2 regions of the Psychromonas sp. L1A2 genome follow, and region 2 is predicted to be linked to the other one. Evidence: predicted binding sites of a transcription regulator. Region 2 holds the regulator's gene; the other holds the start of a gene.
The links. Region 2 encodes LexA, which represses DNA repair genes until DNA is damaged. Its sites were predicted from a motif close to TACTGTATNNNNATACAGTA; they were not measured.
Positions count from the first base shown of each region.

Region 1: the regulator LexA is predicted to act here: its motif matches at 7,260-7,279, upstream of recN (DNA repair protein RecN).

Region 1 covers NZ_WUAG01000001.1:950,155-959,136, reverse strand. Annotated here, with positions in the region: gene uvrC (excinuclease ABC subunit UvrC) at 1-595, opposite strand, end outside; gene uvrY (UvrY/SirA/GacA family response regulator transcription factor) at 761-1,405, opposite strand; gene dnaJ (molecular chaperone DnaJ) at 1,786-2,910, opposite strand; gene dnaK (molecular chaperone DnaK) at 3,014-4,933, opposite strand; gene grpE (nucleotide exchange factor GrpE) at 5,479-6,078, opposite strand; gene nadK (NAD(+) kinase) at 6,218-7,117, shown strand; gene recN (DNA repair protein RecN) at 7,355-8,982, shown strand, end outside.
Region 2 covers NZ_WUAG01000002.1:1,828,846-1,837,827, forward strand. Annotated here, with positions in the region: gene gspH (type II secretion system minor pseudopilin GspH) at 1-437, shown strand, start outside; gene gspI (type II secretion system minor pseudopilin GspI) at 442-834, shown strand; gene gspJ (type II secretion system minor pseudopilin GspJ) at 821-1,456, shown strand; gene gspK (type II secretion system minor pseudopilin GspK) at 1,456-2,460, shown strand; gene gspL (type II secretion system protein GspL) at 2,457-3,656, shown strand; gene gspM (type II secretion system protein GspM) at 3,656-4,135, shown strand; gene GQR59_RS18380 (type II secretion system protein N) at 4,166-4,915, shown strand; gene lexA (transcriptional repressor LexA) at 5,069-5,695, shown strand; gene GQR59_RS18390 (SCO family protein) at 5,835-6,512, shown strand; gene GQR59_RS18395 (GNAT family N-acetyltransferase) at 6,608-7,093, opposite strand; gene metA (homoserine O-acetyltransferase MetA) at 7,253-8,170, shown strand; gene metH (methionine synthase) at 8,977-8,982, shown strand, end outside.

The sequences.
Region 1 (8,982 bases), on a different contig from region 2:
GTAAAAATGCAGTCGCTAATTCCACTTGGTGTGTATATTCCTGTTCTGGCATGGCATTAACACAAGGACCTAAACAGCGTTTTAATTGATACTGTAGGCAAGGACGTGAACGATTTTTATAATAACTATCTTCGCATTGACGTATAGGAAACAGTTTTTGCATTAAATGCAGGCTTTCACGTACTGCCCCACCACTTGGATAAGGCCCAAAGTAAGTACCTTTACGCTTTTTGTTTTGTGAACGAACTAACGTCAGCTGAGGATGTTTATGATCGCTTAAAAACAGATAAGGGTAAGATTTATCATCACGTAGTAGTACATTATATTTGGGTTTATGTTGCTTAATGAAGTTATGTTCAAGTATTAACGCTTCTGTTTCCGTATGCGTAATCGTCACTTCAATACGTACAATATGGCTAACGAGTGCTAATGTTTTAGGGTGTTTCTGGGTAAGACTAAAGTAACTCGCTAAACGCTTTTTAAGGTTTTTAGCTTTACCGATATAGATGATGGTATCTGTATCGTCGAACATTCGGTAAACACCAGGTTCGCTTGTTACTGTTTTTAGAAAAGCATCAGAGTTAAATTTGATCATAAGTTAAATTTGGCCATAAGCTACGTTTTGTTCACCAGTTAAATTTTATCTTTCATTAAGTTATGCACTTACTATTTGAATACAAGTGTTATCAAATAAGCTTCAATAGTACATATAAAAAGGCACCTAAAATAGGCGCCTAATTTATGTATTTGAAACCGGCTTTTAGAGCGTATCTGCATCTAACATGCCGTAACGGATAGCAAGGTGGGTTAATTCAACATCGCCTTGTACACCTAACTTATCAAATAAACGGTAACGGTAACTATTGACCGTTTTAGAGCTTAGACTTAGTTGCTCTGAAATATCAACAACACGTTGTCCTTTGGTTATCATCATCATGATCTGTAGTTCACGTTCCGATAATACTCGGAATGGATCTTCATCACTTGGTGACAATTGTGACAATGCCATTTGCTGTGCGATTTCAGGCGCTAAATAACGTTGCCCAGAATTCACAATACGAATTGCATTCAACACTTCATCAGGACAGGCCCCTTTGCTTAAATAGCCAGCCGCCCCTGCTTGCATTACTTTGGTTGGAAATGGATTTTCAGTATGCATCGTTAGCATAATGATTTTAATATCTTCATTAATGCGCAAAATCTTATGCATTGCATCAAGTCCACCGATACCAGGCATATTAATATCCATTAAGATTACGTCTGGCTCATTACTGCGGCACCACTTAACAGCGTCTTCTCCGCTTTCAGCTTCGCCAATTACTTTCATGCCTCGAACATCATCAATGATACGGCTTATCCCTGTACGAACTAATTCATGGTCATCGACCAGCAGGATATTTATCACTAAAACTTCTCCGTATAGAGCAAATAATTACTCATTCTACTAAATAGGCTAAAACTCATTTTGTCGTGAATCATGCTAACCACATAAAGAAACATCACATAATTAAAAAAAGCGATGTCCTGAGCGACCTAACAGTTATTAAGAAAGTCATCATAACTCGACTCAAAATAGTTGACCTACTTAATTATTTAATAGGTTTAGTTAATAAAAACAGGCAGATATTGTATTACACATTGATAATAAATATTACCTTAAGACCTGTTTTAATCGCATTATTCCCAATCATCTAACTTGAGTGAGCGATATCATAGCAAACTATTGATTATGAGGTGCATAAAAAAAAACCACTCGAAAGTGGCCTTATATTAACACTCAATAAATTACTTACTTATGTCATCAAAGAATGTTTTCAAACTATTCAAAAAACCTTCAGATTTAGGTTTATGCTTTTTACTGCTGCTTGAACATAAAGAACTTTCAAACTCTTTCAACAATTCTTTTTGCTTGATTGATAACTTAACCGGTGTTTCTACGGTCACTTTACACATCAAGTCACCTGTAGAATGGCTACGTACTGACTTAACGCCTTTATTACGCATACGGAACATACGTCCTGTTTGCGTTTCAGCAGGGATTTTAAGCTTCACACGTCCATCTAATGTAGGGACTTCAATTTCACCGCCCAACGCCGCTTCTGTAAAGCTAATCGGTACTTCACAATATAAGTCATTACCATCACGCTCAAACACATCATGTGGACGTACATTCATTTGTACGTACAAGTCACCTGCTGGTGCACCTTGCTCTCCAGCTTCGCCTTCACCGCTTAAACGGATACGGTCGCCAGTATCAACGCCTGCAGGAATTTTAACTGATAATGTTTTACTGCGTTCGTAACGGCCTTCACCATGACACTTGTTACATGGGTCAGTGATGATTTTACCTTTACCGCGACATGTAGGACAGGTTTGGTTAACCGCAAAGAAACCTTGACGCATTTGCACTTGGCCTTGGCCATGACACGTACCACAGGTTTTAGATTCAGTTCCTTTTTTAGCACCAGAACCATTACACTGCTCACAATGTACTAAAGTAGGAATTTGGATCTCTTTAGAGATACCTTTAACGGCCTCTTCTAATGTCAACTCCATATTGTAGCGTAGATCAGAACCTTGTTGCGCACGTTGTTGGCCACCGCCACGGCGCCCACCACCAAAGATATCTCCGAATATATCGTCAAAACCACCACCACCAAAACCACCACCACCGTGACCTTGTTGATTAACACCATCATGACCATATTGATCAAATGCCGCTTTCTTTTGAGGATCGCTAAGAATTTCGTAAGCTTCTTTTACTTCCTTGAACTTTTCTTCTAGCGCATCATCGCCTTTGGTACGGTCTGGATGGTACTTCATCGCTAAGCGTTTATAAGCTTTTTTAACTTCTTTTTCTGTCGCATCTCGGCCTAAACCAAGTACTTCATAACAATCTCGTTTAGACATGGTTATTTCTCAAATCTCTGTTTATTGAAAACAAACACGCGGATTATAGATAAATCCATAACCCGCGAGTTGAAACGATCTTACTTATTTAGGGGTTACCTAATTATTTTTTCTCGTCTTTTACTTCTTCAAACTCAGCATCAACGATATCATCATCTTGCTTAGCTTGTGCTTCAGGTTGCTCTGCACCTGCTTCACCAGCTTGTGCTTTCTGTTGAGCAATCTCACCTAGTTTTTGAGATGCTTCAGCAAGCGCTTGAGTTTTAGCTTCGATTTCAGCTTTATCTTCGCCTTTAGACGCAGTTTCAAGTTCAGCTAGTGCAGCTTCAATTTTCTCTTTTTCGTCAGCAGGTAGTGCATCGCCAGCTTCTTCGATTTGTTTCTTAGTTGCATGAACTAAAGCATCAGCTTGGTTACGTGCAGTAACGACTTCTTCAAACTTTTTATCTGCATCAGCATTTGCTTCAGCATCATTTACCATTTTTTCAATCTCTTCGTCAGATAGACCTGAGCTTGATTTAATCGTAATTTTTTGTTCTTGGTTTGTATCTTTATCTTTAGCAGATACATGCAAAATACCATCAGCATCCATATCGAAAGTAACTTCGATTTGTGGTGCACCGCGCGTTGCAGCACGAATACCTTCAAGGTTAAATTGACCTAGAGATTTGTTATCTGCAGCACGTTTACGCTCACCTTGAAGAATGTGAATTGTTACCGCACTTTGGTTATCTTCAGCAGTAGAGAACGTTTGTGACTGTTTAGTTGGGATAGTTGTATTTTTCTCGATAACTTTCGTTAATACGCCACCCATTGTTTCGATACCTAAAGATAACGGTGTAACGTCTAATAATAGAACGTCAGTTTTGTCACCTGAAAGTACAGCACCTTGAATCGCAGCACCCATTGCAACAGCTTCATCAGGGTTAACATCTTTACGAGCCGCTTTACCAAAGAATTCAGCAACAGTTGCTTGCACTAAAGGCATACGTGTTTGGCCACCAACTAAGATAACGTCATCGATATCGCCAACAGACAAATCAGCATCTTTAAGCGCAATACGTAAAGGCTCAAGTGTTGCTTTAATCATATCTTCAACTAAAGACTCTAATTTAGAACGCGTTACTTTAATGTTTAAATGTTTAGGACCTGATGCATCTGCAGTGATGTAAGGCAGGTTGATATCAGTTTGTTGTGCAGAAGAAAGCTCGATTTTTGCTTTTTCAGCTGCTTCTTTAACACGTTGCATTGCAAGTGGATCTTTAGTTAGATCGAAGTTTTGGTCTTTTTGGAACTCTTTAACTAAGAAGTTAATTAGACGGTTATCGAAATCTTCACCACCTAAGTGTGTATCACCATTAGTTGCTAGTACTTCAAATGTTTTTTCGCCATCTACTTCATCGATTTCAATGATTGAGATATCGAAAGTACCACCACCTAAGTCGTATACAGCAACAACGCTGTCGCCTTTAGAGTTATTAACACCGTATGCGAATGCAGCAGCCGTTGGCTCATTGATGATACGTTTAACATCAAGACCAGCGATACGACCAGCATCTTTAGTTGCTTGACGTTGTGCATCATTAAAGTAAGCAGGTACAGTAATTACAGCACCAGATACTTTTTCGCCTAGGTAATCTTCAGCTGTTTTTTTCATTTTTTTCAACACTTCAGCAGAGATTTGCGGTGGAGCCATTTTGTTTCCACGCGCTTCAACCCATGCATCACCGTTATCAGCTTTTACGATTTTGTAAGGCATGATTTTAATATCACGTTGTACTTCTTCGTCTTCAAAGCGACGACCGATAAGACGTTTAATAGCAAATAGAGTGTTTTGCGGATTAGTAACAGATTGACGTTTAGCAGGTTGACCTACTAATATTTCGCCATCTTCTGCATAAGCAATGATCGAAGGAGTTGTGCGCTCACCTTCTGCATTTTCAATAATTTTAGCTACATCACCATCCAATACAGAAACACATGAATTTGTAGTACCTAAATCAATACCGATAATTTTACCCATTTTAACTCTCTCCACACTTGTTAATGTTGTTACTTGTTTAGTTGACTATCTGCACGCTGGCAGTGTCTGTTCGATACTTTATATATAAGGGGCTATTTCTGTGTTTCAAGGGCAACTAGCAAAATAAATGCAATTTTTTTTAAAATAAATAAAAAAAGTGACACAACTTAATCGTATTAACCATCAAGCAATAGGCAATATCAAATAAATATTAAAGTAGCTCATTAAAGGAAAGATAAAAGCAGTAGTATCCAAGGCCACTAACTTATAAAGTATTAACTAATAATCAATAAGTTAAAGAAAACATGTGTTAGCTAAACTACGCTTATTCATAGACAAAAGTAATTTAAATAGATACATGAATAAAAAAGATGAGGTGAAGAGTAAAAAGAAGGAACCACGTCATACTAAGTTAGCGAATGAAAACTGTTAGCGAATAAAAATTATTTTTAACCTCTAGAAAATAAATCACCAGATACAAAAAAAGCACCGAAGTGCCTTTTTTCTATCAATAATTAATTGATGGTATTTTTATAACGCACTCATTACTCAGCGGCTTTTGAAACCACAACCATTGCAGGACGAATAACTTGACCACCGCTTAATTCATAGCCTTTTTGCATTACAGCAACAACTTGGTTAGGTTCAACGCCTTCAACAAACTGCATGCTCATTGCTTGATGCTTTTCAGGGTTTAATGCTTCACCCATTGGATCAATTTGTTGAATACCGATACTTGAAATTGCTTTCAGTAATTCAGTTAATGTCATTTGAACACCGTCAACCATAGGTTTCAGCGTTTCATTTTCTTTATCAGCGTGCAGAATTGCTAATTCTAAATGATCAACAACAGGTGTTAATGCATTAGCAAATGTTTTTAATACTGATTTACGACGATTCTCTGCATCAATACCCGCTTTACGAATTTCGTTTTGAGAGAATGCTTGAGCACGGATCACAAGATCTTTTTGCTCTTTAATTTCTTCTTCAGCTGCCGCTAGCTTTTTAGTTAACTCTTCAATCAAAGCCGCTTGATCATCGCCTTTGTCTGCAACTACTTCTTCTACTAACTCAGCTTCAACCGCTTCGTCACCCAAAACAGTTTCAATTGCTTCTTCTACAGTCTTTTTTTGTTCTTCACTCATAGTTAAATCCTACCTAATGTCGTTTGGTCAATATTATACGCTCTATTATGGGGATAGTATTAATAGTTTCAAGCCTGTTAATAAAAACATTTTTAAGAGGTATACTGAAAACCATTACATTTTATTGAATAGGCATTTTATGAGTCTGAATAGTGAGCAACAAAGCCAATTTAAAACCATCGGGTTAATTGGCAAACCACAGCACAGTGAAGCATTACAAACGCTAACTAGTTTATACTTTTTTTTGCAAGCCAAAGGTCATTCAATCATTGTCGATATTCGTCTTGCCGATGACTTAGAATTACCACAAATACGTTATGAAGATTTAGTCGGCATCGGCCAAAAATGTGATTTAGCTATTGTGGTCGGTGGTGATGGCTACATGTTAGGAGCTGCAAGAGTGCTCGCAAGATTCGACATTTCAGTAATTGGAGTTAATCGAGGTAATTTAGGTTTTTTAACAGACTTAGATCCTGAAGACTTTGAAAAGCCGCTAACTGAAGTATTGGAAGGGACCTACCAAACCGAGAACCGTTTTTTATTAGAAGCACAAGTTTACAGTCATGGGCATTTAAAAAGCAGTAGCACAGCGGTTAATGAAGCAGTATTACACCCTGATAAAATTGCGCATATGATTGAATTTGAAGTGTATGTTAATGATAACTTCATGATCAATCAACGTGCAGATGGTTTGATTCTATCCACTCCAACAGGTTCAACAGCTTACTCATTATCAGGAGGCGGCCCAATATTAACACCTAAACTAGATGCAATTAGTTTATTACCCATGTTCCCACATACACTTAACAGCCGCCCTATTGTTATTGATGCCAATAGTGTTGTGCGATTAAAAATAGCGCAATCTAATACAACAGAAATGCAAATTAGCTGCGATAGTCATGTTAACTTATCGGTTTTGCCTGGCGATGAAGTGGTGATTAAAAAGACACAACATAAGTTGAATTTATTACACCCACAAAACTATAACTACTTCCATGTATTACATAATAAATTTGGTTGGGGTAATAAACTTTTTTAACCTCACTTTGCTTTCAGTACTTTTATCTGTCATTCAAAGTACTGAAAGTGATCCTTAATATTGTCTCTTACCCAACTTTCAAACTAATTTCTTTCTCCCTGCAAAATTTAAATTATTTACATAAAATAGATAAGCAACACTTTACTGTTTAAAAAAACAGTACTAAACTACATTCTTAAGCTGTATCTTTAACCAGTAGTTTTATCGTTGTTAATATCATCATAGGATGTCAATTTTATGCTAAGCCAATTAACCGTTCAGCACTTTGCAATCGTCAAATTTCTAGAGCTCGATTTTCACCAAGGCATGACCACCATTACTGGTGAAACAGGGGCGGGTAAATCAATCGCCATTGATGCACTTGGTTTATGTTTAGGTGCGCGAGCTGATGCAGGAATGATCCGCCAAGGAACAGATAAAGCAGAAGTCAGTGCTCGTTTTAATTTAAGCGATACACCAAATGCTTTGACCTGGTTAAAAAATAACGACCTAGAAAATAGCCTCAGTGATAACGCTAATGAATGTTTGCTGCGTCGAGTGATCACCCGAGAAGGACGTTCACGCGCTTACATTAACGCAATACCAGTACCGTTATCACAGCTAAAAAGCTTGGGGCAATTACTGGTTAATATCCACGGACAACATGCTCACCAAAGCCTACTACGCAGTGACATACAGTTATCGATTATTGATGAATATGCAAATCATCAACAACTATTACAAAAAGTAAAAGACACCTACCAAGGCTGCCATTTTCTGAAAAAACAGTTACAACAACAGCAACTTAGCCAACAAGAAAAACAAGCACGTAAACAATTACTTGAATATCAAATTATTGAATTGGATGAGTTTGCATTAGCTGAAAATGAATTTGCAGAGATTGAAGCTGAACATAAAAAATTAGCAAACAGTGGTGCGCTTATTGAAAACTCTCAAAAAAGCTTAAACTTATTAACCGATTCAGATGAAGTAGATACATTAAGCTTATTACAAAAAAGTATTTCCTTACTTGAATCACAAGTACAACACGATAATAAACTAACCAATATTCTAGAGTCATTACAAGAAGCTGCAATTCAAATTGAAGAAGCTGGTTATGAGTTGCGCCAATACTGCGAACAACTAGAGCTAGATCCAGAGCAATTTGAACAATTAGAGTCACGGTTAAGCCAAGCAATGACCCTATCTCGAAAACACCAAATTCAACCGGAAATGCTTTATTCATTTCATCAAAAATTAAGTAAAGAGTATCAGCAACTTAATAATAGCGAAGCGCAAATTGAGCAGTTAACTATAGAACTAGATAATGCAAAACAAGATTACATAAAACATGCACAAAAACTAAGCCAAAGCCGTCAACGCTACGCAAAAGAATTAAGCAAAAAAATCACTAAAAGTATTCAAAAATTGAATATGGAAGATGGGCAATTTGAAGTCGCAATGACACAACATGACACTGATAGTTTAAGCCCTCTTGGTATTGATGGAATTGAATTCCAAGTTGCCGCTAATGCGGGTCAAGGGCTACAAAACTTAGGAAAAGTTGCTTCAGGTGGTGAACTATCACGTATTAGTTTAGCAATTCAAGTTATTATCAGCCAACGCATTTCAACCCCTACATTAATTTTTGATGAAGTTGATGTTGGTATCAGTGGTGCAACGGCAGCCGTCGTCGGTAATTTGTTACGTCAATTAGGTGAAAGTACTCAAATATTATGTGTAACACATCTTCCACAGGTAGCTGGAAATGGTCATCAACAAATGACGGTAAATAAACATAGTGATGGTAAGAGCACCAACACTATGATGCAATTATTAGATGAAACACAACGCGTTCAGGAATTAGCAAGGTTACTAGGTGGGGA
Region 2 (8,982 bases):
TTAGTACGTTATTACAACTTGCCCAAGATCAGGCGTTAATATTAAACACTGAATTTGGCATCCAATTTAATGAGCAAGGCTATACATTTGCTTCGTATGACGTTAATAAAAGACAATGGTTACCACTGATTAATTCTCGTATCGAAGCCGATGTAATACTCCCTGATACTGTGATTGCTGAATATAACTTAGCGGGTAGTGTTTGGGGTGAACTTGAAGCTGCACAAAGTGCGGTTAATGATGATTCATTCATCGATGAGTCATATACAGTGGATATTGGAGAAGAACAGGAAAGTACTATTCAGCCGAGTGTGTATGTTATGTCCAGTGGTGAAGTGACCCCTTTTAGTTATCAATTTTCTAATGTCGGTGACGAAGAACATACTGTCACTGTTAAAGTCGCCATGACTGGCTTAATCGAAATATTAAGTGAGTAGTAGCATGACAAAACAAATTAATAATAAACACTCTCTCAACAATAAAAGCGGTATGACATTATTAGAAGTCATGTTGGCACTAGTGATTCTTGCAACAGCTGGATTGGCAGTTATGCAAGCCGCATCTCAATCTTTAAATAATCAAAATTATTTACAACAAAAAACATTTGCTACTTGGATAGCAAGTAATCGTCTTGCCGAATTGAAATTAGAAGAAAAGTGGCCTGGTTTGGCTTGGGTTAGAGAAGAAGTAGAGTTTGCCGGTGTTAAATGGTATTTACGCTATGAAGGAGTAGAGACAGCGAACTCAAGATTTAGAGCATTAGATGTAGAAGTGAGTGACAGAAAAGATGGCCAAGCTCTTGGTTACATAAGGACTTATGTTGCTAAACAATAGAAACTATCAGTATAAAAAAAATAGTGGTTTCACACTTATTGAGCTGTTGATTGCTATTGCTATTTTTGCAGTGTTAAGTTTTGCTGCTTATCAGATTTTACAGGGTGTTTTACGTAGTGGTGAAATTAGTAAAGAACATGACCACAACTTAGTTGAAATTCAACGAGGTATGCTATTGATTGAGCGAGATTTTGTGCAAATGGTTGCAAGGGCCTCTCGTACTGGCAGTACTGACGATGAAAACTTACAAGTTTTATATGCAGGAAAAAATACCTTAGATTCAGATTATCAAGGTATTGAATTTAATCGCTTAGGCTGGGCTAACCCTCTTAATTTATTGCCTCGATCAAATATTTTACGTGTTGGCTATCGAGTGCAAGAAGGGCAGTTACAGCGTTTATATTATTTACACCCTGATACCATATCGGGCAAAGAACCTGAACAGCAAGTAATTCTCCATGATATTGAAAACTTAACCTTTAGATTCTGGGGTGACGATTGGGTAAGCTCATGGAACTCCTCTTCAGAAATACCAACAGGTATTGAAATTACTATTACTAGTAAGCATTATGGTGAGTTAAGACGTGTTTTTATATTGCCTAATAGTGTGGTGGGTGATTAATGACTAGCCATAAAAAACAAGCAGGCATTGCATTAATTACAGTATTACTGGTTTTGGCTATTATGGTAACGATCGCTGCGACTATGACTGGCAGAATGACAGCTAGTTTATTACGTACTGAAGGGCTCAACTATTCTGAAAAAATTTATTGGTATGGACAAGCAACTATAGAGCTTGGTCGTATGATTTTAGAGAGTGACTTTGAAGATAGTGAAGTGATCAGTTTAGATCAAACTTGGGCGACACCTGATCTGGTTTTTCCTGTCGATGAAGGCACTATCACTGGGAATATTGTTGATTATCGTAGTTGTTTTAATATTAATGCGCTTTCAGTAGAAGAGGAAGACGATACTGAACCATTAGCTTTGACTCAATTTAAACTACTGCTAAATGCTTTAGAGGTTGAGGACTTTAGTGTTGATGTTATTGCAGAGTCAACTCGAGATTGGCTTGATAATAATGATACCGTCGATGAGTCAGAAGGTGCAGAAGATAGATATTATGAAGCTCAAAATGTCCCTCATTTAGCGGCCAATGATTTGATGGTTGATATCTCTGAGTTAAGAGCTGTACAAGGAGTGACGGGTAATATTTATGATCATATAAAAAGACACTTGTGTGCTTTACCCACGTCAGAACAATTGATTAATGTTAATACGGTCAAACAAGATAAAGCCGAGGTTTTATATGCTTTATTTCCAGAAGAACTAGGTTTATCAATAGAAGACTTTCAAGACTTATTAAATGATAGACCTACTAGTGGCTGGAGTTCGGTCGCAGACTTTTTAGAGACAGATTTGTTAACAGATAAAATAATACCGGAAGACGTACAATCACAATTAAGTGTAACCAGCGATTATTTTCAATTATACGGGTCAGCAGAGTTTGATGATCGAACAATTGCATTAAAGTCATTATTTAAAGTAGAAGATGAGGAAGCAACTACGGTTCGTTTCCAATTTGCAGGAATAGAAGACATGGTAGGAAATGGAGATGCGCAGTGAGTGAACAATTAATTATTCGCCTAGCAAGTGAAGCACATCAAACTATTCATTGGTTGATTTGGTCTGATAGTGAAAAAGAGATCATTGCTTCTGGTGATTTAGAAAATGCTCAAGACCTACAATTGTTAACTGAAAAAGCACAGTCACGAAAAGTGATTTGTTTAGTGCCTAGTGTAGATGTCACCTTAAAATCAGTGGTGATAAAAGGCAATTTTACGCGTCAAATGCAACAAGCTTTACCTTATATGCTTGAAGATGATTTAGCCAGTGATGTGGATAAACTACATTTTTCAGTATTGGCTAAAAAAACTGATTTAGTTGATGTTGCTATCTGTTTTAAAAGCAAATTACAAATGTGGTTAGATTGGTTAGCTGATGCAGATATTTTTTGTCAGCGATTACTACCAGAAGCGTTAGCGTTACCATTACCAGAAGAGCATGAATGGCAAGCGTTACAATTAGAAAAACAATGGCTGATACGTGAAAGCGTATACCAAGGTTGGAGTTGTGATAGTGAAATGCTCAATGATATTTTACAGCTACGTCTATCAGATAATCCACAACAAATTATTAAAAGTTATAGCCCTGTACCTAAGCATTCATTCGGACAATGGCAAGCTGAGCAAGCGATGTTACCGATGCAATTATTAGCAGAAGGTTGTTTTCAACATTCTTTCAACCTGTTAACCGGTGAATTTTCAGTTAAGAAAGAAAGAAATTTACAATTGTATAAATGGAAAGCGCCAGCGATCGCGGCGTTAGTATTATTTGTTCTGCTATTAGTTAACTTATTTGTACAAACAGAGCAAATAGATAAACAAACCTTACAAGTGAAAGGGCAAGTCGAGACGGTGTATAAACAAGCTTTTCCTGAACAAAGTCCTTTAAGATATAGCCGTATTAAGAAAAAGTTAAAGGGATTATTAGCTAACGCATCAATTACAGAGCAAGATTCTGGGCTATTGATTATGTTAAATGACCTTCTTCCTAGTTTAAAGGCTGTACCAAGTTTACAAATATCAACGTTAAAATTTAATGGTAAAAATCAAGAAATTAGCTTAGCGATTAGTGCGGATAGTTTTCAAGCTTTTGAGCAGTTTTCGTCAAAAATACCAACACAATATAGCTTTAAGCAAGGTGCATTAAGTAACAATAAAAATCGCATTAGTGGTGTTGTGACTGTAGGGGTAAAATAATGTTTGAAGAAATCAAAGATTGGTGGGAAAACACCACTGAAAGAGAACAAAGATTAACGATTATTTCTGCCGTGGTTGTTTTTATCGCTGTCGTCTATTTTCTTTTATGGCAACCACTAGCTAATAATTTAGCGATTAGCCAGCAGAAACTAAATAGTGCTCAACAAACTTTACAATGGGTTGAAGTTAATTCAAATAAAATTATTGCTGCTGGACTGATTGACACCCAAACGGGAACACCACAAAATTTATCACAGCTTATTAATAGTACAGCTAAACGCAATCAGATTAATATCGCACGTATCCAAAGTCGTAATGGAACAGTTGATCTTTCTATAAACCAAATTGAATTTAATCAATTTATAGAGTGGATAACCGTATTGCAAAATCAACATAACGTACAGATTGCGAGTGTTGATATAAGCCAAGATAAAGTTCAAGGCATGATTAAAGTTAGTCGCTTATCATTAAGTTATTAGAGTTAAATTCAAGCATAATAAAGGTTTCAAATGAAATTTAAAATCGCCATTTTGGTCGTATTCGTTTACTTAATTACTTTAGTGGTTAATTTGCCTTTGGCTGTTGTGGTTGATTGGCTTCCTAGAGGAGCGATTAAAGTTAATAATGCCACAGGTACGATCTGGAAAGGGCAAGCCAAGCAAATTGTAGTTAACCGTAAATTGCGCTTTGATAATGTAAAATGGGATGTGCAGTTAATGGCATTACTTACATTAAACCTAGAGGCCGATGCTTCATTTAACAACGGTTCTCAAGCTATGTCTGGTAAAGGTATTGTTCGTTATGGTTTTTCAGGGATAAGCGCATCAAATGTTATTTTAGATTTAAGTTCAAAAGAATTATTAACATTATTGCCAATGCGTTTGCCGGCTAAAATTTCAGGAGATTTTTCCGCAGTCATTAAAGAATTCACACAAGGCAAACCCTATTGTGAACAATTACAAGGTAACGTACTTTGGCAAAATGCTGTCGTATCTAGTCAGTTAGGCGTAGTCAATTTAGCTTCTCCTACTGTTGATCTCGGATGTGATAATGGTGAGGTTACGGCATTTGTTACTCAAGAGTCAGATGAATTAGCAACAACCTTAGATATTAGTTTAGGCGAAGGCGGCATATATAAGTTAAATGGAGAGATTCAAGGAACCGATAAGTTGGCTCCTTCGATTGCTAAATCATTAACGTGGATTGGCCCAAAAAACGAAAGTGGGGCAACGACACTTAGCTTTAGTGGACAACTTTAAGTAATGAATTAATAGAGTATTGTTGGGTCATTATTTAGCATTATTGGACTTTATTTCCTATCTAATAATAAAAAGAAGAGTCTTAACTAGTATTTAACCATGTATGGATATACACTGTGTTTGTTTACAGTTTATTATCGCGTGGAGATCCTAATGAAAGAGTTAACTAAACGCCAAGGCGAAGTCCTAGACGTAATAAAAGATCAAATTACAAAGACTGGCATGCCACCAACACGCGTGGAATTAGCAAGAATTCTAGGTTTTAAAAGTGCCAATGCAGCAGAAGAGCATTTAAAAGCATTAGCACGTAAAGGGGCGATTGAAATATTATCTGGCACATCTCGTGGTATTCGCGTTATTAGTGAGCATAAAGATAATGAAGCAGCCAACGAAGGCTTGCCTTTAATCGGTAAAGTAGCTGCCGGAGAGCCGATTTTAGCTCAAGAGCACGTTGAAACTCATTACAATGTTGATCCTACTTTATTTCATCCTGCGGCAGATTTTTTATTGCGTGTTCAGGGCGAAAGCATGAAAGATATTGGTATTATGGATGGTGATCTATTAGCTGTACATAAAACCCAAAATATCAATAATGGCCAAGTAGTTGTTGCAAGAGTTGAAGATGATGTAACCGTTAAACGCTTTTATCGTGATGGTAAGCAAATAACATTAAAAGCTGAAAATACATTATTCGATCCCATTAAGGTTGATTTAGAGTTTCAATCATTTGATATTGAAGGTATTGCAGTTGGTGTTATTCGTACTGCTGATTGGATGTAAACGTTTATCTATCTGCTTTGTAACTTAATCGCTTAAGTAAATGCAGTAAATAAATTAATAAAGCGAAGAAAATGCCAATAAATAGTTATTCTATTTATTGGCATTTTCATCACTTGCTTTGAGCAAATAGAGTAAAAAAATGAAACGTATAATAATTATATGCAGTATTGTAATCGTGGGTTTATTTTTTGCGTTAGGTGGATTAGAAGCCATTAATCTAAATGCTAAAAATGGTGATACATTTGAAACAGATAATAATGCTTTATTTTTAGCTAAACCGCGTATTATTTTAAATGAGTTTGCTTTTGAAAAAGCGGGAAAAGTTGCTTTTACAAATGAATCATTAAAAGGGAAATGGACGCTTTTCTTTGCTGGTTATACTTTTTGTCCTGATGTTTGCCCTACTACACTCGCTGATTTAGATCGTATTTATCCTAGTTTAACTAATGATGATAATACAACCACTCAAGTTGTATTTGTTTCTGTTGATCCTAATCGAGATAAAGCGGAACAACTCGCAGACTATGTTCATTATTTTAATAAAAACTTTATCGGTGTAACGAGCACACATAAACAACTATGGCCTTTTGTAACACAGCTTGGTTTAATTTATGGCATTGTTGAAGCGGGTGATACAGATGATTTTTATTTGGTCGATCACAGTGCATCTATTGTTTTAATTGACCCGGATGGAAAGTTGCATGCAACGTTTAAGTCTGTGCCTAATAAGCAAGGTATTAATAGCGTAGATATGGATTTAATGGTTGAAGATATTAAAGAATTACAGCAACAATATAATAATGAAATTAATCAATAGGGTAGCTAACATTGACCCGTTTTTAGAATAACCGCGCAGTTAACTAAGACTAAGCGGTTTATTCATCTTTAAGCGAAGAATTAACGTAACGTAGATTAAATTTTCTTTGTCCAAAATAAAGCACTGCCAAATTCTGGATCAAGTTGATAATCAGAAAAGCCTAAACGTTGGTAAGCTTTACAAGCAACTTCATTGCCACTCAATACTTCTAATGTGATTTTGCAACAATCACGAGCTTTAGCAATCTCTTCAATTTTTTCGAATAAATGTTGAGTTAATTTATTCCCTCTAAAATCACTATGTACAACGACATCATGAATATTAAATAACGGTTTACAGGCAAAAGTAGAAAAACCTTCAATGGCTGTTAATAAAGCAGCAGGCTTTTCACTACTAAAAATTAAAACGATAAAAATATCTGTTCGCTTTAGCAGTGTTGAGACTAAATTTTGTTTTGCAAAGTCATTAATATCTTCGCCACCGCCCATTGGATCACAAGCATAATGCGACATTAAACTAAGGTAAGCATCTGCGTGCTGTTTATTGTTTAAGTCAGCTACAACCGTTTGAATCTCTAACATCTTAATTCCTTTTATATCTGATAATTAATACTCTTTTTCAGTCTAACTAATGGGTTATATGGATACCAGTAAAAGCCTTATTTAAATTTTATGTTTTTAAATTCAATTTTAGTGTTAGACTTCTAGATGTCTAAATGAAAAATTCTAAAGGGAACAACTATGCCAATTCGTATTCCAGATGATTTACCCGCATCAAATATTTTAAAATCTGAAAATATTTTTACTATGTCTGAATCACGAGCTAGTCATCAGAATATTCGTCCACTGCGAGTATTAATTTTAAATTTAATGCCTAAAAAAATTGAAACTGAAACGCAAATAATGCGCTTATTATCAAATACACCGTTACAGGTTGATATTGAGTTATTGCGTGTTGATGCAAGAGCGAGTCGAAATACACCGCAAAAGCATCTCGATAAATTTTATGGTGACTTTGAGCGCATAAAAAGTCAGAAATGGGATGGGTTCATTATTACTGGTGCGCCGTTAGGTACAATTCCATTTGAAAACGTTTATTACTGGGATAAGTTTACTGAAATCGTAAACTGGTCTCGTCATAACGTGACTTCAACACTCTTTCTTTGCTGGGCTGCACAAGCGGCCTTAAAAATACTTTATGATTTAGAAAAAGTAACGAGAGACGATAAGTTATCTGGTATTTATTCTCATAATACTCACCATCATCAGCATCCACTTGTTAGAGGGTTTGATGACCAATTTTGGGCTCCTTTATCGCGCTATGCAGAATTTAATAGCAATGAGATTCAAAGTAAAACTGATTTAACCGTTTTTGCTGATGCACCAGATGCAGGTGTTTACTTAGCTGCGAGCCCGGATTGTCGTCAAGTATTTATTACTGGGCATCCAGAATACGATGCTCATACTTTAAGTAATGAATACTTAAGAGATATCGAAGAAGATTTGGAGCCTGTACTTCCAGTTAATTATTTTCCAAATGATGATGCCAATCAAGCACCTCGTGCCACTTGGCGTAGTCATGGAAATCTTTTATATAATAACTGGTTAAATTATTGTGTTTATCAGGTTACACCATATGATTTAACCGACTTGAAATAGCATATAATTATTATTTAAGATTTTTAATCATAATTACAACAATAAACTGGCAAAGATTAAAACCTATCCTATACTTATTTAGTGATAAATAAATAGCGAGGAGCTTAACGAATAAGTTGTTATAGAAATATAGATTATTTCGAAAAGGTTCTGTGAAGTTCACAGATTGGTTTTTAACATAGCGTTATTATTACGTGAAATACCATTATTTGGTTTTCACATTTTTTAATAAAAATAAGACGGAGGTATACAGTTATTTTAAATTTTACTCGTACCAGTGTTCTAAAATCATTAACTATTGAGTTGTTATACTAAGCGCTCAGCCCCTCTATAGGGAACATCTTGGATTTTAGGAATTAATGCTGGTTGTATTCAAATATACAGGAGCTTAATTATTATTACGTTTTATCATTTTATTAAAAGTAAGTGTCAGAGTTAGGAGTTTATTTTTTAAAACTCATTGCCAATGGGCGTTTCTAACACTTATTTTTATCGAATTAGATAGTGGATTATTTGTAAAGGTTTATTGGTAAGTAGTTAATTTTTTATGAATATCAATGATACTTTTAATAATCACAATTAAATTGTTCTTTTATTTTTAAAGCGAGCTACTTAGCTCGCTTTTTTATGTTTAATTATTGTCGATACTGATTTTTTCCATCATTTCCTCCTATTACAACTATCAAAAAATTCATAATTTATAACAGAATATTTCAAGACGTTATCCGCTTTGAAAGGGTTTGCTGATGACTTTTATGTTATTATACGAATTGGTTTTTATCTTAGAATAAGTAGCAGGGAACTCTATGTCA